4 regions of the Paenibacillus sp. PvP094 genome follow, and region 4 is predicted to be linked to each of the others. Evidence: riboswitches for the same ligand, from Rfam matches in the RefSeq annotation. Region 4 holds a riboswitch; each other region holds the start of a gene.

Region 1 (5,369 bases), 1.4 Mb from region 4:
GAAGACTATTTGATGTCACGATACCAGATGTACTGGCAGATTTACTTCCACCCGGTGACCCGAAGCTCCGAAATTATCCTGAGACAAATATTTAAGCGTGCAAAAGAGCTAGTAAAGCAGGGGTTCCAATTCCGTTTCATGCTGGAGCCACTGCCGCAGCTGTTTGACGGAGTGCTCTCTGTTGATGAATATCTCCAATTGGATGAAGCTTTAATACAGACCACATTCATGCAGTGGCGTCAAGAGAACGATTCTGTTCTGAGCGAGTTATGCGAACGTTTTATGGATCGCAGGCTGTATAAGTATGTAGAGGTTGAACAGATCGATGTGGAAACGATTGAAGAAATTCGGGTTGCCTTTGCCAAAGCGGGTCTTCATCCCGAGTATGATCTGGAAATTGATTTTCCGACGGATCTTCCGTATGATGTTTTTCGTCCGGATGAATCGACAGACAAACAGATTCTGCTGCTGGATAGACAGGACAAGTTGCATGAATTATCCGAGGTTTCGGACATCGTCCGTTCAATCAGCGGTATACATCGTGGTAAGCACCATCTGTACTATCCGCAAAACAAGGTGGACGCCATCATTCACGAGCTGCCATCTCATATTCGCCCATACTTCTCATGATTATGAAGTGAGCCGTGGAGAGCAAAAAATTTACAAATTAGCTATGACAGAAAGAATTTCTATTTCGAGATATTATCATGATACAGTAATCTGCTTTAATGGAGAGTATATGTAGATCGACATAATTTTGTAATGTACACTTTTTTTGAACAAGTTGAGGTTATAAGGGCTCCTATATATAGTAGAAATTAAATTTGGTAATTCCACATGTTGTACTCTGAAAAATCAATGATGATGATAAAATGGGTGCATTTTATAGGATTTTGATTGGGATAGAAAACAGTTATTCGACAGGAAGGGAGAAATACAAATGATGTTATTCGACACACATACACACCTGGATGCACCGCAATTCGACGAGGACCGCGAGGAGATGATTCAACGTGCTGTAGACGCCGGGGTTGGCCGTATGATCAATGTCGGTTTCAACCGGGAGACCATTCCATCCACGATGAAGCTTGCCGAAACGTATGATTTTATATATGCTGCTGTAGGCTGGCATCCTCAGGATGCCATTACGATGCAGGAGGGCGATCTCGAGTGGATTGCGTCTCTGTGCAAACATGAAAAAGTCGTTGCCATAGGCGAGATTGGCCTGGATTATTATTGGGACACTTCACCCAAGGATGTGCAGCATCGTGTATTAAGACAACAGATCGGACTGGCTCGTGAACTTAACATGCCTATTGTCATTCATAATCGCGATGCTCATGAGGATATTGTCAAAATTTTGCGTGAAGAGAAAGCTGGACAAGTCGGGGGTGTCATGCACTCTTTCTCAGGAAGCTGGGAAACGGCAAAACTCTGTCTTGATCTAGGGTTCCATCTATCCTTCGGTGGACCAATTACGTTCAAAAATGCCAAGCAGCCGAAAGAGGTACTGGCGAAGGTACCGATGGACCGATTTTTCATTGAAACCGACTCCCCATATCTTACACCACATCCTTATCGTGGAAAACGAAATGAAACAGCGCATGTACGTCTGGTTGCAGAAGCAGCTGCGGAAATTAAAGGCATTTCGGTAGAGGAAATTGCTGCAATAACGACCAAAAATGCCATGGAACGATTTGGAATTCGTTAAAAAACGAAGCAAATGCGGTGAAAAAGAGAGGTAGACGGAGCGAATTTGCTTTTTGATCCAAATAAATGAAGAATATTACAATATTTTAACCAAATATTTAGAAAAACGTACTTGAACAACGCTTTACAACATGCATCGAAACAGGATATCATCTTTTCAGTGAATTGTTGTGAGGAAAATTGGACAGATGTTCGGGGGATGAACAAAGGGACACTTTCCGATGACACAACAATACTTTTCATGAACCGATCTCGCTGAGTCTCCGTTAACGGAGAGCGGGGGAACCAATAGGGCTTAAACATCAGTGTTAGCAGCTGATGCGCATCGTTCGCTGACCCAAAAGCAGCGGATGCATTTGCGAAGCACTATTTGATTTCTTCTTTGGGTCTCGGGGTGAATTCAAGGGCATCCGCCATGAGCGGGTGACCGGAGATAGGGCGGCTCTCTTTCGCCCGAACCCGACAGCTAACCTCGCAAGCGGAAAAAGAGAGGCAACCTCGTGCATGAATTTCCGATATTCAAAATCATTCGGAAGCCACGAAAGAGTTCCTCTTACACTCTTTCTTTGGCTTTTTTGTTTTTGAATAAAAGAAATAAGGTCATCATACGGTAAGAATTCAGGTGGTGACATCATGTTGCGAAGAGTGGTTCATGGTGCAGAACCGGTTATTGAGATATCGATCAGTTCTGTAGAAAATTTGGTATAGTCGCGTCAAAGACATCATGCATTAACTTTAGACGGCGAGGCTATGAAGGAGGACGGAGAAGTGGGCACATTCCAACCAGAAGAGACCCATGAGTCACGATCATCCAGTAAGTCTTACGCGTTGCGGTGGAAGCATGAGAACATGCGTCAAATGGCACTGATCGCTATTTTCTCAATCGCGCTTACAATCATGATCTTGTTAGTCGTTTACGGTCAAGCCGGGAAACAAATTTCGCTGGTTATTGATGGCAAAGCTCAAGCGGTAGAGACTCGTACAGGAATGCTTCAAGAAATGCTGGAGGAGCAATCAATCACAGTCAGCCCCCACGATGAGGTATCCATGCCTTTGAACGGGGCAATCGCAGATGGAGACCGCATTGTTATTGAGCGGGCCGTTCCAGTCAACATTACGGCAGACGGAGACACCAAGACTCTGTATACAACCGATTCATCGGTAGAAGATGCAATTCAGAAATCTGGAATTGAAGTTGCCAGTGAGGATAAGGTTTATCCTGCGCTCGCAACACCAATCAAGGCAGATATGAAAATTCGCGTAGTGCGTGTAACAAAGCGTACAGTGGAAGTGGAACAGCCGATTGCGTACAAAGTAATCAAAACGGCTGACCCTAGCTTGTACAAAGGTGACAATCGCGTCATCGTAAACGGCAAAGAAGGTACACTTGTACAGCATATCGAAAAGGTGTTTCAGGATGGAGAGCTAGTCTCCAAAAAGATGGTGGGCAAATCGGTATCGACCAACCGTGTCGATAAAGTTATTGCTGTCGGAACCAAAGCAAAACCTGTTGTGAAGCAGCCGGAGATTCAGACGGTATCGGCCCAAACCTCCACAGCAAAGAAAGCAACGACAACGAACTCGAAGAAAACCGCTGCATCAGGCAGCAAAGTGATTACCGTCTCAGGCACTTCTTTTAAATATTCTAAAGTACTTAAAAATGTATCGATGACCGCGTACTCTTCTGAGGAGCCTGGCATTGGTACAAAAACAGCTTCCGGTACCCGGGTAACTGAAGGACGGACCATTGCGGTCGATCCAAAAGTGATTCCGATCGGCTGGTGGGTGTACATTGAGGGCCTCGGCTTCCGTCGTGCGGAAGATACCGGCGGCGCCATTAAAGGCAACAAAATCGATGTGTATTATGACAGTGTAAAGCATGCCCTGAATTTCGGACGTAAGAAAGGCAAGACGGTATATGTGATCGGTCCGGTTAAGCCGGAAGCGAACTAAAATCGTTTTACTTTGAAATGGGAATGCTATAAAATAGTTGCATGAATGAATCATGCGGAATATGCGGCGGTGGAGTCTGAATAGGCTCGCCGCCGTTTGGCAGAGAAGAGGATATTCCTCTTCTTTTTGCGTTAGAAAGGAAGAAATGGAACATGATAAAAGAAGTCATTGTGGTAGAAGGACGCGACGATACCGTCGCCATCCGGCGGGCTGTTGAGGCAGACACCATAGAGACCGGCGGATCAGCCATCAATCAGCGAATCCTGAAGCGAATTGCACTGGCACAGGAGAGACGAGGGGTGATTGTTCTTACGGACCCGGATCATGCCGGTGAGCGCATTCGCAAAATCATTGCAAATAAGGTCCCAGGCTGCAAGCATGCTTTTATTCCGGAAGCGGATGCAACCCGTAAAGGGGATATCGGGGTCGAGAATGCCTCACCTGAGGCAATCCGCCATGCGCTGGAGCGTGTGCATACCTCGTATGAGGGTATACCGAGCCAGATCGATTGGGAGGACTTGATTGCAGCAGGACTGATTGTGCACCCGCAGGCAGCCGCAAGACGTATGGAGATGGGGAATCTGCTGGGCATCGGTTACTGCAACGGAAAGCAGTTCCACAAGCGGCTGGGTGTATTCCAAATTAGCCGGGAAGAGTTTTCTGCAGCATTATCGCAAATTGAACGTGAAGGATTGTGAGCGTATGAATGGCATGGATGAGACTTTGGAAATTGCAACACCCAAGCGAACGAAAGAGATAATTCAGAGACACGGTTTCTCCTTTAAAAAAAGTTTAGGTCAGAACTTTCTGATTGATCAGAATATATTGAACAAAATTGTAAATGCAGCGGATCTGGACGAGTCCAAGGGCGCACTCGAAATTGGCCCGGGAATTGGAGCGCTTACGGAGAGATTGGCCCGGGTAGCCGGTCCTGTAACGGCTGTGGAAATCGATCAGCGTTTGTTACCGATCCTTGGAGAAGTAATGGAGCCTTATCCCAACGTTCGGATACAGCACGGCGATGTGCTGAAGCTGGACTTGGCAGAGCTTTTCCGCACAGACTTTGCTAGTGTGAGCAAGGTGAGTGTTGTAGCCAATCTGCCGTACTATGTGACGACTCCTATTATGATGAAACTGCTGGAAGAGAAACTGCCGGTAGACAGCATTGTCGTTATGATTCAGAAGGAAGTAGCAGAACGTATGGCAGCTGCCCCCGGCTCGAAGGACTACGGAAGTCTGAGCATTGCGGTCCAATATTACAGTGTGCCTGAATTGGTTTGTATTGTGCCGCCAACCGTATTTATTCCGCAGCCGAATGTTGAATCGGCTGTCATCAAGCTCAAGGTTCGTGAGCAGCCCCCTGTCGAAGTGCCGAGTGAAGCACACTTTTTCGAAGTGGTACAAGCCTCATTTGCCCAGCGCAGAAAAACCATCTCGAACAATCTGAAAGCTCGCTTCTTCACCAAGGAGAATCGGGAGCAGGCTGATCAGTTACTGGAGCAGGCTGGCATTCAGCCGTCCAGACGGGGTGAGACACTTAGTCTGCAGGAATATGCGACGCTAAGCACGGTGATGTGGGATGCAGGAGTTCGTGCCGGCCTGTGAATAAATTCGGATGAACCAAACCGGGTCTTTGCCCATACGATGGGGTAGAGGTGATTATGTTGATGAATATCGGAGACTTGGTCGTTCGTAAGTCATACGGT
Region 2 (5,369 bases), 4.0 Mb from region 4:
CACGCTGCGTTAGTATGTTAAGCTCTTTTCTGGTTGCGGCGCGTACGTAAAATTGGGCTGAAGCATAGTCGGGGATGATGTTGGCAGCCTGACCACCGCTATTAATAACACCATGGATCCGGACAGTACTTCTCACTTGCTGGCGGAATGCATTAATACCGTTAAAGGTTTGAATGACCGCATCGAGAGCATTTATCCCTTCATGCGGACTGGCCGCGGCGTGAGAGGATTTGCCGTGGAATTCAAATTGCACGGCATCAATGGCCAGAGAGCTGCCCGATTTCTCATAAGCATAATAAGGATGGGCCATTAGCGCGACATCACAATCATCAAACAGACCTGCTTCAGCCATTGGAACTTTGGCGCCACGAGTTTCCTCCGCAGGTGTGCCGAAGACTTTTAACGTTCCTCCAACTTCATCCAGAATGGACTTTAGACCGACAGCTGCGCCCAGGCTCATCATACAGATCAGATGATGGCCGCAAGCGTGACCAATCTCGGGAAGTGCATCGTATTCGCATAACAGGGCTATGGTTGGTCCTTTTTTGGCAGCAGCGTAGGTGCCGATAAAAGCCGTACCCAGTCCAAGTACGGGAGCTTCTACTTCGAAACCGTGAAATATCAATTCTTCCTTTAAGCGGGCAGAAGCAAGGTATTCCTCGTTCCCGAGTTCAGGATTGGCACCAATGTATGATGAAATCTCCTTAAAACGGGAAGCATATTGATCAATAACCGACAAAATTTGTGATTTGGTATGTGTCATCGTGAACTCCTTCGTGCAAAATGAAAATAATTTAGTCATTATATCATGTTTGCTTGATTTTTTCAGAAACAAGTCAGGATTTGTAAGTTGAAAACTCATTGCATAATCATGCATTGTACTTTATAATGACTCAGGCATCAACATGAGGAAGCACATAATGTATTGTAAGGGGAGAACAGGGTTGAAATTGATTAGTCGTTACACCATGATGCTGTTGACCTTTGTCGTTTTATTGACAGCTGCCATTCCTTCGGCGCTGGCAAGTGGAACTACGGGCACTTCAGACAGTAAAAAATTGGTTCTCGGCACGAGTGCCGACTTTGCACCATATGAATTCCATAAAGTTATTAATGGCAAAGATGAGATTGTCGGATTTGATATTGCCATTGCCAAAGAGATTGCTGCCGATCTGGGCGTAGAACTTGTCATCGAAGATATGGGTTTTGACGGCCTGCTGCCTGCATTGCAGAGTGGACGCGTGGATATCGTTATTTCAGGCATGACACCGACAGAGGACCGCAAAAAAAGTATCGACTTCTCGGATACCTACTATAAATCGAAACAAGTCATCATGGTTCGCAATGAGGATAAAGACAAATACCCGACCATGGCTGAACTGGAAAATGAAAAGATCGGAGCACAGAAAGGTTCGATTCAGGAAACGATCGGACAGAAGATTCCTGGAGCCAAGCTGACGTCTCTTGATAAAATCTCGGACATTGTGCTTCAACTGCAGACTAAACGGATCAACGCTGCAATCGTTGAAGATACGGTTGCCGCAGGCTACCTGGACGATATGATTGGACTTGCTCCTGCAGTTCCGGATGAAGAGCAGGTAGCAGCAGCGATCGGTATTCGCAAAGGCAATACGGAGTTGCTAAATGCTGTTAATGGTACGCTTGAACGATTGAAGAGCGAGAATAAAATTGATCAGATGGTAACCGAAGCCAGTCAATTGATGGCAGACCGTGAGGTCAAATCGCCAAATATTTTTGAAGTATTCTGGCAGTACAAAAGTTTTTATGCTACGGGGGTTGGTTATACCCTCCTATTGTCAGCACTTGGCGTAATCTTCGGGGTAATCATCGGTTTGATCATTTGTTTGTTCCGAATGCATGATACAGCAATTTTGCGGTGGATTGGTACGGCATATGTAGAAGTCATTCGCGGTACGCCGATGCTGGTTCAATTGATGATTATTTATTATGGTCTTGCCTTGACATTTGGTATTACGTTCTCGCCTCTTCAGGCGGGTATTTTAACACTTTCCATCAATAGTGGTGCTTACCTGGCAGAGATCTTCCGTGCAGGGATTCAAGGCGTTGACCGTGGTCAACTTGAAGCTGCCCGTTCGCTTGGGATGGGTAGAGCAGCGGCCATGAGATTTATTATTTTGCCACAGGCTTTCAAAGCTGTACTGCCTGCCATCGGTAATGAATTCGTAACCATCATCAAGGAATCTTCCATTATCTCGGTCATTGGTATGGTTGATATCATGTATCAGGCAAGTGTAGTCAAAAACATTACGTACCAAGGAATGAATCCGTTCCTTATTGCAGCAGCCATATACTTTGTATTGACATTCATTTTGTCCAAGCTGCTGGGTCGACTGGAAAGGAAGTTGAGTGCAAGTGATAGACGTTAGACAATTACACAAATCCTACGACAAAAACGAAGTACTTAAAGGCATAGATGTCTCAATTGGCAAGGGCGAGGTCGTTGTCGTGATTGGTCCTTCAGGATCAGGCAAAAGTACCTTCCTTCGCTGTCTTAACCTGTTGGAGCAGCCTACTTCAGGTGAAATTAATTTCGAAGGCGTATCGATCACGGATCCCAAACACAACATTAATGCAACGCGGGAGAAAATGGGGATGGTGTTCCAGCACTTTAATCTGTTTCCGCATAAAACCGTGGAGCAAAACATTACCATTGCCCCGATCAAAGTCAAAAAGCAGTCTGCACAGGAAGCCAAGCAGATCGCCGCAGACTTGCTCAAAACCGTGGGGCTTTTGGATAAAAAAGATGCTTATCCAAGTCAGCTGTCTGGTGGACAGAAGCAGCGGATTGCCATTGCCAGAGCGCTTGCGATGCAGCCGCATGTGATGCTGTTTGACGAGCCGACGTCTGCACTTGACCCTGAAATGGTTGGTGAAGTACTCGACGTTATGAAGCGCCTGGCTGAAGGCGGAATGACGATGGTTATTGTTACCCACGAGATGGGCTTTGCCCGTGAAGTCGGTGATCGCATCATCTTTATGGATGGCGGTGTAATTGTGGAAGAGGGAACACCAGATGAAGTATTTGGTCAACCTAAGCATCCACGTACGCGTGACTTCCTCGGTAAAGTCTTGTCATAGCCTTTGAGCATGATCCAGTCAGTGAACCGTATTAAATAGAATGAACAAAATAACGAAATTAAACAACCTTGCTCACGTCACGTTAGCAGGGTTGTTTTTTTGTGCATGGATAAGGATCCAGTGTCGTAAAAGTAACGTTTCTGTCATCGTTCCAGAGCTGCTTGATCGCTCTTTTTTAAGAAAAATCCTTATTTTTAAAGCATCATAATGTGTTGTTATAGACAGTTGGTAACATTTACTACGGACCCTGGTTACAAAATTGTGATATATTGTTCCTGCCGAAACTTCCTGAGGAGGAAGTGTGGAGGATGTAATGATGCAGACCGTGGAGGGGAAGATTGAAACGCACGCTGCTTGGGGTGAATTAGGGGTACATAACGCAAGACGAATGTAACAGAGACCTATAGGGTGGTTTCCTCCATCCGAATCCGACAACTAACTTCGCAGGCACAATGAGGGAGGAAGACCATGATTAAGAAGAGAACTATAGCCAAAACAGCAACAGCCCTGCTGACAGCAGCAATGCTCATTCAGGCCGTTCCAGCTCACGCTGATTCTGTTCACGTGGCCAAAGAGGGGGATACCTTCTATACCTTATCGAAACAATATGGAGTTGGACTGAACACACTGGTTAAAGCAAACAGTGATATTTCACCTTACAACATTTATGGTGGTTTGAAAATTACGATTCCTGGAAAAGCAAACACGGCCTCAGCTGCTCCAGCAGCGAAGAGCTCGACGGGTGCAAAGACGATTACGACAGCTAGCCTTGATGTGAATGCTGACGATAAAGTCGTTCAGGCCTGGGGCAAAACGTTTGATTACAGTAAATCCATTGATGTGAAAGCAACAGCGTACTCTGCAGCCGCTTCCGAAAATGGTGGATGGGGTCCTGTTGATTACTTCGGTAATCCACTTGAACTCGGCACGATTGCAGTAGACCCTAGTGTGATCCCACTGGGTACGAAGGTTCTTGTTACAGGTCACTCCCATCCGGGGCTGCCTAAGCAGGCATTTGTGGCTACTGCCCGGGATATCGGCGGGGCGATCAAAGGGAAACGGATTGATATTTTCATTCCTGGAAGCCAGAAGTCTGTGAGCACATTTGGTTTTCAGGATGTTGAACTTTATATCTTGAAATAAGTATCAGCGCCAATAAAAGGGTGCCTTTATGACACGATTAACGTGAAATAAGGGTACCCTTTTTCTTTATTAAAACGCGCAAGATTGGTAGTTCCATAACTTGTGTGTTTGGTTTACGAAGCCGAGTATTATTTGCTTTTTGGCAATTGCAGCATTTCGTCCAAAGTCACTAGATTAAAGCCCCTGCATCGCAGTTCATCTATAATCTCCGGAAGTGCTCCAATCGTACCGGACAGATTGGAGCCCACGCCTCCGCCCGCGTGTTGAAGAATGATGGAGCCTGGCTTGACTGCAGATAAAACATTCTGCTTTACTTGCTCTTTGCTGAGGCCTTTCCAATCCAGCGAATCCACATTCCAGTTGACGATGCTGTATTGCTGTCTTGCGGCCCATTGCAGCTGTTTCTCATTAATGTCCCCGTATGGAGGACGGATCATTTTAGGTGTATACCCGGTCAGTTTACGAATAATGTCACCGGTATGTAGAATTTGTTTGCGAAAAGCATTCAAAGACAGCTTACTGAATTCAGGGTGGTTGTAACTGTGGTTCCCAACAATGTGACCTTCCCTAACGATTCGTCTGACGAGGTCGGGATGTTTCTCTGCCCGGTTGCCGACAATAAAAAAAGTCGCTTTTACATTATATTTCTTTAGAATATCCAATACCTGCGGAGTGAAGCGCGGATCAGGCACATCATCAAAAGTTAGTGCTACCTGTCTGGTTGAAGGCCCATTGGTCTTGAACGTATCGGCATATTTCTGCCTGAGCTGACCGAGTGTCAGCTGTTCATCCTCAGATAGATCCGGCTTTGCAGCAGGTATGCTCTCTGGAACGGGTTTGGCCAGCACTTGTCCAGGTGAATAGCTTCCACTCATAAATATAAGGATCAACATGGAGAATGCGATGAGGCGAATACGCATGATACAGCCTCCTTTGTCAAATTGCGTTCTCTTTGGTATGCCCGCGGTGATGGTTCATTATGCATAAATGTGAGAAGTTTCATTGTCCAATTCGGTCGATAAGCTCATAATTCCACCATTACATATACACAAAAAGGATGGGTGGACTAGGATGAGTACGTATGATTTGAAATCGGTTCGATTGCA
Region 3 (5,369 bases), 5.9 Mb from region 4:
ATCTCGGATCAGGTGCTGAAGCTGGACGGATTATTGAATCATCAGATTGATCCTGCACTGACAATGGAGATGGGCCGCGAGTTTGCCGCTCGCTTTCGTGAAAGTGGAGTGACACGGGTCATAACGGTGGAGTCTTCAGGGATTCCGGTTGCTTTTGCCGCAGCACATGAACTTGGGGTGCCGCTCGTATTTGCCCGTCGAAAAAAGACACTTCTGGCAGATCCCGATGCCTACTGTGAACGCGTACCTTCCTTTACCAAAGGGATCGTAACCGATATTATGGTATCCCGCGAATATATTCATGAGAACGACCGTATTTTGTTTATAGACGATATTATCGCCAACGGAGATGCAGCTCGCGGTGTCATTAAAATCATTGAACGTTCAGGGGCGGAGCTCGTCGGATTCGGTGTCGTGGTCGAGAAATGTTTTCAGGCCGGTGCACGTACGATCCGTGAGCAGGGCATTCCGGTGGAAGCCTTGGTGCGCATTCGTTCACTGAATGATGGAACCGTGCAATTCGACGATAATTAAATGTGACAGTTTAAAGGAAAAAGCCTATTTTTTGAACAATGCCTTTGCATGACCGCGGATTTCATTTATAATGGGGTTATGTTAGGGAGAGGAGGCAACACCATGGGGAACCAACCGGCATCAGAACAATTTTTTATTGAAAAGCTGGCGGAGTCGAAAGTTCATTTTGAACGTGCCCTGGATTGTAAACATACGGAATTTGATGACCTTTATCCCTATATGATTGAACATCCTCAATTTTTCTGGTACAAACGCTATGTTGCCTGGTCAGAGTTGCTGACCATTGTAGGCTTGTGTGAAGAGTTGTCCTTCGCTTGGAAAGAACAATTTACACCACATCAAGTGGAGTACCTTGAAGAACGTGTGATGTCCGCCAAAGTGCTTGATTTTTGGTTCGAGAAGAACGACAGCAAAGAGCACGCGCAGCGGTAACTTTCAGTCGGGACATTTTTCGAATGACATAACAGTCCAATACAGTCACGTGAGACCTAAATGACTCTTCATTTAGGTCTCTTTTTGTAAATTATTTTGGAACATAGGAGCCATAGACATGATTAGTGATGCAGAATTGGATGCACTGCGCTTATCGGGTGAAAAAGTAAGAGTGGTACGGGATGGTTTGGAGTCCAACGATGTAACAGGGATTGTCGTTGCATGGGATGGGGAACAGGTGCTTATCCGTCGCCAGAACAGACGTGTGGTCAAGCTGGACCGCAGCTATCGCTATCAGCTCTTTAGCGAACCGCGCCAAAGTCCGGCTGATGAATAGAGACCCGCTCTGGAGACGGATGCATGGAATTACCATGGATGGTTTGGCATAATTCCGCCACTCGGGAGAGAAGATAGGTACAGCGAGAATTCGTAAACTTATCAGCCGAGAGGATGTGCGGGTAGCCATGACATTGATGAATGATAAGGTACATGCCTACAAGGATCAGATTGGAGAATTAAGCGATGTATTGCCTGGCGTAGTCAAAGCGTATCACGAATTTACGGGTGAATGCTTTCAGTCAGGTGCCATTGATGCCAAAACCAAGCAGCTGATTGCCCTCGGCATCGGATTGTTTGCCAATAACGAAGTATGTACGTTTTACCACGTAGAAGAGGCACGTGCGAAGGGCGCAACCGATCAGGAGATTATGGAGACGGTTGCGGTTGCCGGAGCGGTAGGCGGCGGTCACGCGCTGTCTCAAGGCGCAATGCGTGTGCAAAAGGCATTGCACTAAGGTTTCTCCTGCAAGTGTGTCTGAATAACTAGACAGCAAAACAGGCTCTGGAATGATCCAGAGCCTGTTTCTTGTCCAACTTATATTTTTCCAAGCATCTTGTTATACATAAACTGTCCGGTCACCCGGCGCGCTGTTACATAGCGGTCACTGAAATAGGGATTCGACATTTTGGTGATGCTGACACCTTTACTGCTGGAAGCATGAGCGAATTGTCCGCCCCCAATGTATACGCCTGTATGCGAAATGCCGCTGCCTGAAGTGTTGAAGAATACCAGATCACCTGTGCGGATATTGGCTTTGGATACCGGAGTACCCGCCTTGGCTTGCTGCTGTGAAGTACGTGGCAATTCAATGCTATATTTTTGGAAGATATATCTCATAAATCCAGAGCAATCAAACCCGGCCAGCGTCGTGCCGCCCCACTTGTAAGGAATTCCAGTCATGTTGTTAACGACGGTGTTGATACTGCTCGCCTCAGTGCTTGCTGCACCAGATGTGAATAGAACGGCTGCGCCAAAAATAGAAATGATCAGTTTTTTCAAAATCAATGTTCTCCCTTCGATGCCTACGGAGTTAGCTAAGGGTTCGGTAGAAGGTTCCCTATATTTCCTATGTATAAGAATAATTCACCCAAAATGGTTCCCCCGTTTTCAAACATGAAACTCGGCAAATGAATAATTAAGTTTTTGTAACCTTTTGAAACTATATTGCATAAATGCGTAATTGTCAAACCTTTCTTCCTTCTGCAATGTTAACGGAATTCAAGACTTTTTGTGGAAAATAGTAGTTCTCCATGTTTATTTATGATGACAAAAACGTAATTTGTGTTTCATCAGCACATAAATTGGACAAATAAGTAAATTGGAGTCGTAGAGGATAGCAAGGTTCATTCTCAACAGGAAAAGTCAGGTCTCGACCAGATTTTATAACTTTCGGTTATCGTAGTTTTATACTAAATCATTTAAATGTTGACACATTGAATTTCACATGATATATTATTTCTTGTCGCCGCGATAGGTTATCTCGGAGATATGCTATATGCGGTCGTGGCGGAATTGGCAGACGCGCACGGTTCAGGTCCGTGTGGGCTAACCCCCCGTGGAGGTTCGAGTCCTCTCGACCGCATCATAAGAAGAAAAGGTTTCTCGTTAGGCTAGCGCCTGCGAGAGGCCTTTTTTTATGTCTTTCTACTTGACCAAAACTACGATACACACATCGTTACTAAACAACGTCCTCCGAATCGATCTGATGGCAGCAGCTCACTCGCATAATCTCCGGTGTAAGGGGGAGAAATGCCTGTTCTATGGCTGTTGTACCCCCGCTTTCATGGTGAAATGTACGCAAAATTCCGAATTGTACCTATCCTGAGCATAATACATCCACTACTCTTATCACGTAAGGAAAGCGCTATCATTATGGATTTGAATTCACTATTTCAGAGGGGGTAGGAATGATTTGAAGCGAATGGGTAAACGGATGGCGATGGTTTTTCTGGTGTTCATCTTTGCAGCAGTTCAGTTTGGTTTTACAGGGACAAAAGGTCGTGTGGTTGAAGCAGCGGCGGAGAAAACATTGGCTGAGAAACCGTACATGGGCTGGAGCAGTTACAGTATGCAGGTGTATGACCCTTCCGTAAAATGGACATCAGCGGAGAGCATCAAGAAGCAATCGGATGCTATGCGAGAGAAGTTACAGGCTCATGGCTATGAATATATCAATATTGATGCAGGATGGAACGGAGATAATGATGAATACGGAAGACCGATTCCTAACCAAGAGCTGTATCCGAACGGATTCCAGGAGGTTATCGACTATGTTCATAACAATGGTCAGAAGATCGGGATCTATCTGATTCCCGGATTGTCGATTGATGCATACAATAAAAACCTTGAGATCTATGGAACGGGCGGAGCTTGCCGAATGCAGGATATTGCATATCAGCCGCTTACCGTGATGGATGCTTGGAATGCGTATACCTACAAGATTGATTTTTCGAATCCTTGTGCTCAGAAATACATCGATTCCATCGCAGATCTACTGGGCGAGTGGGGGATTAACTTTGTCAAATTCGACAGCGTGACTCCAGGATCAGGAATTAACAATCTGAGCAGGGATGCACGAGGCGATGTGGAGGCCTGGTCCAAGGCTTTGGCAAGGCATAATATCTGGTTCGAGCTTTCATGGGCACTGGACCATAACTACGTGGATTTCTGGAAAAAACACGCCAATGGCTGGCGTATTGACTGGGATGTCGAAGCATACGACAGCAATGTGGGGTTAACGCAGTGGGCTAATATTGCACGATTGTTTCCAATCGCTGCGCTTTGGTGGCGTGATGCAGGTCCTGGCGGGTGGAATGATTTTGACTCGCTAAACGTGGGCAACGGTTCCATGGATGGGCTCACGAAGGATGAACGGAAGACAGCCATGACATTCTGGGCGATCTCGTCTGCACCGTTGTATACAGGGAATGACATGACCAGGCTGGACAGCTATGGACTTGAACTTCTTACCAATGATGAGGTGATCGCTGTCAATCAGGCTGGACGTCCGGCTCACCCGGTATCGATGGATACCCAGCAGCAGGTATGGTACGCCAATAACGGAGATGGAACGTACAGTGTGGCTCTGTTTAATCTGGGCAACCGGAGTGCTGAGGTCAAGGTCAATTGGAGCGATATCGGTCTGGAAGGACCTGCATCGGTCCGTGACCTGTGGAGCCATTCCGAACTGGGTACCTTTAACGAGGGGTTTAGCAGTGGTTTATTGGAGCCTCATGCTTCACGAATGCTGAAAGTCAAGGCACTGAACGGAACATCGACGGTGAATGACGATGATACAGGCATGCGCTATACCGGAGATTGGAAGCGAAATGGAGGCAAGGAACAATTAGAGGGTTCACAGGATCTGACTATAGCAATTCAGGATTCCACAAGTAATGATAGAACGACTGTTGATACAGCGAGCAATTCCAATGTAGCAGATGAACTGGCTGCTGAACCATCCATTGCTGGAGAGGATACCACGGTTACCGAGGTGGTCTACGTTAACGATGACGACGGTGAGATACATTACACAGGTTCGTGGAATGCGAATACTGGCAGAGGTTTTGGGGACTTCAATGACGATGTGCATTATACGGAAAAAGACGGCGATTATTTTGAATACACCTTCACAGGTACAGGCATCGAGCTGCTGACAGAGAAGCATCAAGAGCAGGGGGACATGAGCATTATTCTCGATAATGGAGAGGCAGAACAGGTAAGTGCGTATACCGATGGAGAAAGGGAAACCCAGCAGGTGCTGTACAGCAAAACAGATCTGCCAAGTGGAACACATACGATAAAGGTCGTTAAGGCATCGGGCCAATACATGCTTCTGGATGCACTCAAGGTAACCAGGGAAAAAGAGTCTGATGGGCAGAACAGTGGAATAAGTCCAACCGCTGCAGACTTTGATAAGGCAGTGGATCAGCAGGCGGATGTAAAAATTACGTTAAACCTGAACGGTAATACGTTAACTGGTGTGACATACGACGGGGGCAATCTCGGCGAAGATGACTACGTTGTCATTGACAATACGTTAACGATCAAGAAACAATACCTC
Region 4 (5,369 bases):
ATGGCAGCGGCTTGCTCCCTTTGATCAGAAGGAGTCCGCTGAACGTGAACCAACTTGTCAATGAGAGCTGTTCGCCATGTGTCATTATGATCCGTTGCGCTGTAGATACCTTTAATCGCCATGCCCTCAAGTCGAACGATACTGGGATGCAGCTGACAGCGCATGAAGGATTCCAGATCATCGGCATTTCGGATGCTGCCTTCAGCAATGTGTACATCCATACCAAATGAATGGGTAAAACCTCCGACATGAATGGAGGAATCAAGCAGTTTGACATAATCGAGCAGCTTATTCCCACGGTTCACGGTCTTTCGCCTCCTATGTTCGTGAAATGTTATGTTATATAACATTAATATTGATTTCTGAATCCTTTTATGTTTAAAATCCGAATTATATGATATATATAATCACATAAACATCCGTATTTTGTCAATGATTTCTTATTTTAAGTTTCAATTATATTATAACGTTACATAATATGATTGATAAAAGTTAGAAGTCCGAAAATTATGTTAGGTATATGATATGTTTATTGTGAAGAGCTAAAATTAAAAATGAAGATGTATAAAAGAATTGAAATTTAATGTATGCAGCAGTTAAAAGATCATGACGATAAAAACCGATATTTGGAGAAAAAACACAGGTGCAAAGTAGTTTTAATAAAAGTGCTTTACTTTTATATTGAGATCCTGTATAATCAATTTTGTTGCCGATTATTTACGACATGCGGTCGTGGTGGAATGGCAGACACGCTATCTTGAGGGGGTAGTGGGCGTATGCCCGTGGAGGTTCGAGTCCTCTCGACCGCATCATATTGTACGACAAGAAGAGGTTTTCCGAATATGGAAAACCTCTTCTTTGCGTTTGGATAAACATAAAAAAAGGCCATTCACACAGAACCGGACTTTCTGTGGTTCCATGTTGATTGTGGCCTCTCCATGTTGATCTATTTCAGCAGTTTCTCAATATCAGCCTCAATTTGGTCAGGAGTCGTTTTTGGAGCATAACGCTTCACGACCCGTCCGTTCTGATCAACAAGGAATTTGGTGAAGTTCCACTTGATGGCTTTGGATCCGAGCAGTCCCGGTGCCTCTGTTGTCAGGTGCTGGAATAGAGGGTGAGCGCTTGAACCATTAACATCAATTTTCTCAAACATAGGAAAGCTTACACCGTAATTCATCTGGCAGAACTCAGCAATATCGTCGGAAGATCCTTTTTCCTGAGCGAATTGGTTACTTGGGAAGCCCAGTACTTCAAACTGCCGGTCTTTGAATTTGTTATAGAGTTCCTGTAAGCCTTCAAATTGCGGGGTCAGACCACATTTGCTCGCCGTATTTACAATTAGCAGCACCTTGTTGCGATAATCGGACATCTCGACTTCCTGGCCCCGAAGGGTATTGACTTTGTAGTCATAAACGGACATGATCAGTCGCCTCCATATCGTATAATGGGTTAATGATTTCTATAGTTATATTATATTGCTTACAATTAGATAATGCAAAACTAATTAAATAAATTCCTATGTTTACTTACAGATATCTAAAATTACAACCGTTTTTCATAAGGACGAGAATTAGCGAGATTCACAGAGATGGATGGAGAATGGATCGGTTGTAAGCGATATCATTGATATGTAATGCCTTAAATTCGTCCATTCGGTGATCTGACCGGACTTTACACTAACATGTCGCGGGTGTATGATTCATATCGTAATTTCTAATTCAATTAAACTTAACATGAACAACGAAACAAACGATAATATCGCTCTGGTCAATACATGAAACAGGAACGATGTTTTAATCGCTGAGTTTCCATTCATTCATGGGTGGGAAACGGGGGAACCAATCGGATTGGCTGTCATTGCAGCTAATCCATGGGGTGAATTTTTCGGTGCAAGCCGGAAATAGGGCGACTCTCGCGCCCGAATCCGTCAGCTAACCTCGTAAGCGTTAAAGGGAGAGGCAACAAGCCGTACGCATATTCATGGCGTTTTCGTCATGGGTTATTCAAGAAGCGTTCGGGAGGCCTTGGTCCCCCACGCTTCTTTTTTGTTGTCTTTTCACGCCAAGGGAGGAACGAATGATGGATAATGAGATGATTTTAGTAACAGCACCGAATGAAGCAGGCCGCAAGTTTATCAAGCTGTTGATGTACAAAAAAATGCCGTTTGCCGTTCTGACCAACAGTGCAGGGGAAGAACGGAAGCTCCGCAGAATCGGAGTGGAGAACGTCATTCGCATGAATACAGCTGAAGCTCAGAAGTGGTTTCTACCGCAGTCGAGCGTAGGCAACGTTTTTATCTTCGAGAATAGTTTGAACCTGACCTGTCGCTATCTGCAGATCTGCCGTTCCTGGACCTCCAAATCACTATGTGTGATTACAGAACAGAGTCACCCCAAAGGCATTTACCGAGGGATGGGAGCTGACCGCATTGTGTATTCTCTTAATGGAGAAGTGGGCTTCTTGCTTAATGGTTAATGTGATAGCTGCCGATTGATCCGGTGTAAGGTGCCTGTTATAATTGAACTTGTGGAAAAACGGAATTCTGAGGAGACTCATGCATGATGGTGGGTCTTCTTTTTTATTTGAGCATTAATGTACATTGCTGATTTAGAGATTGCGTTCATGGCTAACAAGGAGGAATAGGCGTGCCGGATGTACGGGGGTTAAAATGGTTGTTCTTTGATGTAGGAGATACGCTGGTGGACGAATGGGAGCCGGTAGATGATATTATAGGGCAGTTTGTAAAAGAAGCCTGCTTGCTTGGATATCCGGTGAAAATAGAGGAAGTGCGAGAGATATTTGCCTCCTGTTATCGAAATTATGAGCAGTGGCCCATGAGGGTAGCCATTCGAACGCTAATCAGCGATGAACGTCATAGGGAGCAGATCCAGGAGAAGTTGAAGTTCCGGAAGGAACTGGAGAAGCCCTTCGCTTCTGCTGAAGCGGTGTTGAAGGAATTGTCACACCATTATCGAATCGGGATCATCGCCAATCAGAGTCCAGGGACAGAGGGGCGCCTGGAGAGCTACGGTCTGCGGAGGTACGTGGATGTACTGGCTTGCTCGGCAGAAGAAGGCGTATCGAAGCCGGATCCGGAACTCTATGCGGTGGCTTTGAAGCAGGCGGGATGTGAACCCCAGGAAGCAGTCATGATTGGGGATCGGATTGATAACGATATCATTCCTGCCAAGAAGCTGGGGATGCGAACGATTCGGATTTTGCAGGGCTATGGACGATTTCAGCCTGAGCTTGAGGGCCAAGAGCGTGCAGACTGGACCATCGAAGCCTTGGAGCAGCTTATTCCACTGCTTGTGCCTTCTGAGGGTTAGTGGATAAAATTAAAAAAAGATGACTTTCGCGTCATTAAATAAAGGACAAGGCAAGTGCACGGCAAAGCTAAAAGGCTGATCCCTTCAAGTATATTCTTGATGAGGGATCAGCCTTTTTTTTATAAATCTATAGTAAGAGGGAAACGGTTTTAGCGCATATATAGATTAAAACAGCATGATGGTCTGGAAGATCAGATAGACGTTCAGAACCACAATTACGGCAGCGATGATCCAAGAGATGACTTTGAGCCACAGTTTGTTGGCGAATGCGCCCATGCTTTTCTTGTCACTCGTAAACATCACAAGTGGAATGACGGCAAAAGGCAGCTGCAAGGATAGAATCACCTGGCTCAAAATCAGTAGTTCTTCCGTTCCGTGTTCGCCGGCGATAGCCGTCACAATAACGGCAGGGATGATTGCAATTAATCGGGTCACGAGCCGGCGAAGCCAAGCCGGAATCCGAATGTTCAGGAAACCTTCCATGACAATCTGCCCAGACAGTGTGCCTGTAAGCGTAGAATTCTGACCTGAGGCCAGCAGAGCGACACCAAACAGAATACTTGCAATGGTTGTGCCCAGCAGAGGTGTAAGCAAGTGATAAGCATCTGCAATCTCAGCGACCTGCGTCATGCCTGCACTGTGAAATACAGCGGCTGACACAATGAGTATGGCGGCGTTGATAAACAGGGCCAGGGTCAAAGCGATCGTTGAATCCATGGTGGAGTAACGGATTGCTTCTCTTTTCCCCTGAGTTGTCTGTTCGATCTGCCGGGTCTGCACGATGGACGAATGCAAGTATAGATTGTGCGGCATAACCGTTGCTCCAATGATTCCGATGGCAATATATAGCATCGCAGGATTCTGTAGTATCTCGGCACTTGGTACAAAGCCTGTGAGTACCCCGCCCATGTCCGGTTTGGCAAGAAACAGGTCAATCCCGAAGCAGAGGGCGATGGTTGCCATCAGCACGATGACTAGTGTTTCCAGAGCGCGGAAGCCTTTATTTTGCAGCAAAAGGATAATCAGAACATCCACAGCCGTAATAATGACGCCGTATAACATCGGGATGTTGAACAGAAGCTTCAGTGCAATGGCTGAACCGATAACCTCAGCCAGATCTGTTGCGGCAATGGCCAGTTCGCACAGAGCCCAGAGCATAATGACAACCGGCATACTGAACCGTTCGCGGCAAGCTTGGGCCAGATCCCGTCCAGTTACAATACCAAGCTTGCCTGCAAGTGACTGTAATACGACGGCCATCAGGTTTGAGATTAAAATAACGGATAATAGCGTGTAACCGAACTGGGAACCTCCGGCAATATCTGTTGCCCAGTTACCCGGGTCCATATAGCCGACAGCGACCAGATAACCTGGGCCGACAAAGGCGAGGAATTTTTTCCACCAGGCGGCGTTCTTCGGAACCTTCATGGAGCCGTGTGCTTCCCCGAGGGAGGGAGCCATGCCTGCTGCGGCTAATTGCTCAGCCGAAGGAGAGCTGAATGGATTTTTTTTACTCATAAATGTTCACCTGACTTTTTATAATAATCGTATTGATGCTCCGTATGATGAAGACCTGGGTTATTCACTTTTATATGTCTGAAAATATATGTTGTTACTTACATTGTACTCATTCAATAATTTTTGTCTAGTGCAACTTTTATGTAGATGGACAAAATGAGTGGAGAGGGATCAGGCCCTTAGTGTATTACCCAAATTCAGAAAATTTACCTTTATATCATAAATGGCGTTATGCGGATGGCGGGATGATGCATGAAAATGACAAAGATGCAAAAGCTGATTAAGTAACCCAAATCCGTTTCAAATTAAGCCAGAAGTTTAAATTGAATTGTAGGCAGCAAAAATATTGATGTAAAAGGAGAGATTCTAATGGAAGCTTTATATACAGCAACTGCGACAGTCAAAGGTGGACGTACAGGTTCGGTAACTTCATCGGATGGAGTCCTTAAACATGATCTGAAAATGCCAAAAGAGCTGGGTGGATCCGGCGGTGAAGGTACGAACCCTGAGCAGCTCTTT

What was found. Region 4 has a riboswitch for cyclic di-AMP ahead of ABIC22_RS03065 (hypothetical protein). Riboswitches for the same ligand answer to the same signal wherever they lie in the genome.
Region 1: linked by a shared signal. The riboswitch ahead of ABIC22_RS09570 (resuscitation-promoting factor) and the one ahead of ABIC22_RS03065 (hypothetical protein) in region 4 are both predicted to bind cyclic di-AMP.
Region 2: linked by a shared signal. The riboswitch ahead of ABIC22_RS21225 (3D domain-containing protein) and the one ahead of ABIC22_RS03065 (hypothetical protein) in region 4 are both predicted to bind cyclic di-AMP.
Region 3: linked by a shared signal. The riboswitch ahead of ABIC22_RS29115 (C40 family peptidase) and the one ahead of ABIC22_RS03065 (hypothetical protein) in region 4 are both predicted to bind cyclic di-AMP.

The regions. Positions count from the first base shown of each region.
Region 1 is NZ_JBEPOM010000001.1:2,039,246-2,044,614, reverse strand. It holds gene ABIC22_RS09580 (HD domain-containing protein) at 1-630, shown strand, start outside; gene ABIC22_RS09575 (TatD family hydrolase) at 941-1,711, shown strand; cyclic di-AMP (ydaO/yuaA leader) riboswitch at 1,954-2,207, shown strand; gene ABIC22_RS09570 (resuscitation-promoting factor) at 2,479-3,663, shown strand; gene rnmV (ribonuclease M5) at 3,816-4,361, shown strand; gene rsmA (16S rRNA (adenine(1518)-N(6)/adenine(1519)-N(6))-dimethyltransferase RsmA) at 4,366-5,268, shown strand; partial or broken gene yabG (sporulation peptidase YabG) at 5,331-5,369, shown strand, end outside.
Region 2 is NZ_JBEPOM010000001.1:4,601,547-4,606,915, forward strand. It holds gene ABIC22_RS21210 (M20 family metallopeptidase) at 1-763, opposite strand, end outside; gene ABIC22_RS21215 (ABC transporter substrate-binding protein/permease) at 969-2,408, shown strand; gene ABIC22_RS21220 (amino acid ABC transporter ATP-binding protein) at 2,395-3,120, shown strand; cyclic di-AMP (ydaO/yuaA leader) riboswitch at 3,387-3,586, shown strand; gene ABIC22_RS21225 (3D domain-containing protein) at 3,589-4,263, shown strand; gene ABIC22_RS21230 (polysaccharide deacetylase family protein) at 4,392-5,183, opposite strand; gene lpdD (prenylated flavin chaperone LpdD) at 5,335-5,369, shown strand, end outside.
Region 3 is NZ_JBEPOM010000001.1:6,471,087-6,476,455, reverse strand. It holds gene ABIC22_RS29135 (xanthine phosphoribosyltransferase) at 1-534, shown strand, start outside; gene ABIC22_RS29130 (hypothetical protein) at 637-966, shown strand; gene ABIC22_RS29125 (hypothetical protein) at 1,085-1,303, shown strand; gene ABIC22_RS29120 (carboxymuconolactone decarboxylase family protein) at 1,431-1,760, shown strand; gene ABIC22_RS29115 (C40 family peptidase) at 1,841-2,305, opposite strand; cyclic di-AMP (ydaO/yuaA leader) riboswitch at 2,311-2,442, opposite strand; tRNA gene ABIC22_RS29110 (tRNA-Leu) at 2,804-2,888, shown strand; gene ABIC22_RS29105 (X2-like carbohydrate binding domain-containing protein) at 3,228-5,369, shown strand, end outside.
Region 4 is NZ_JBEPOM010000001.1:613,584-618,952, reverse strand. It holds gene ABIC22_RS03080 (urease accessory protein UreF) at 1-305, opposite strand, end outside; tRNA gene ABIC22_RS03075 (tRNA-Leu) at 727-809, shown strand; gene ABIC22_RS03070 (glutathione peroxidase) at 947-1,423, opposite strand; cyclic di-AMP (ydaO/yuaA leader) riboswitch at 1,792-1,964, shown strand; gene ABIC22_RS03065 (hypothetical protein) at 2,080-2,478, shown strand; gene ABIC22_RS03060 (HAD family hydrolase) at 2,649-3,332, shown strand; gene ABIC22_RS03055 (Nramp family divalent metal transporter) at 3,498-4,793, opposite strand; gene ABIC22_RS03050 (organic hydroperoxide resistance protein) at 5,220-5,369, shown strand, end outside.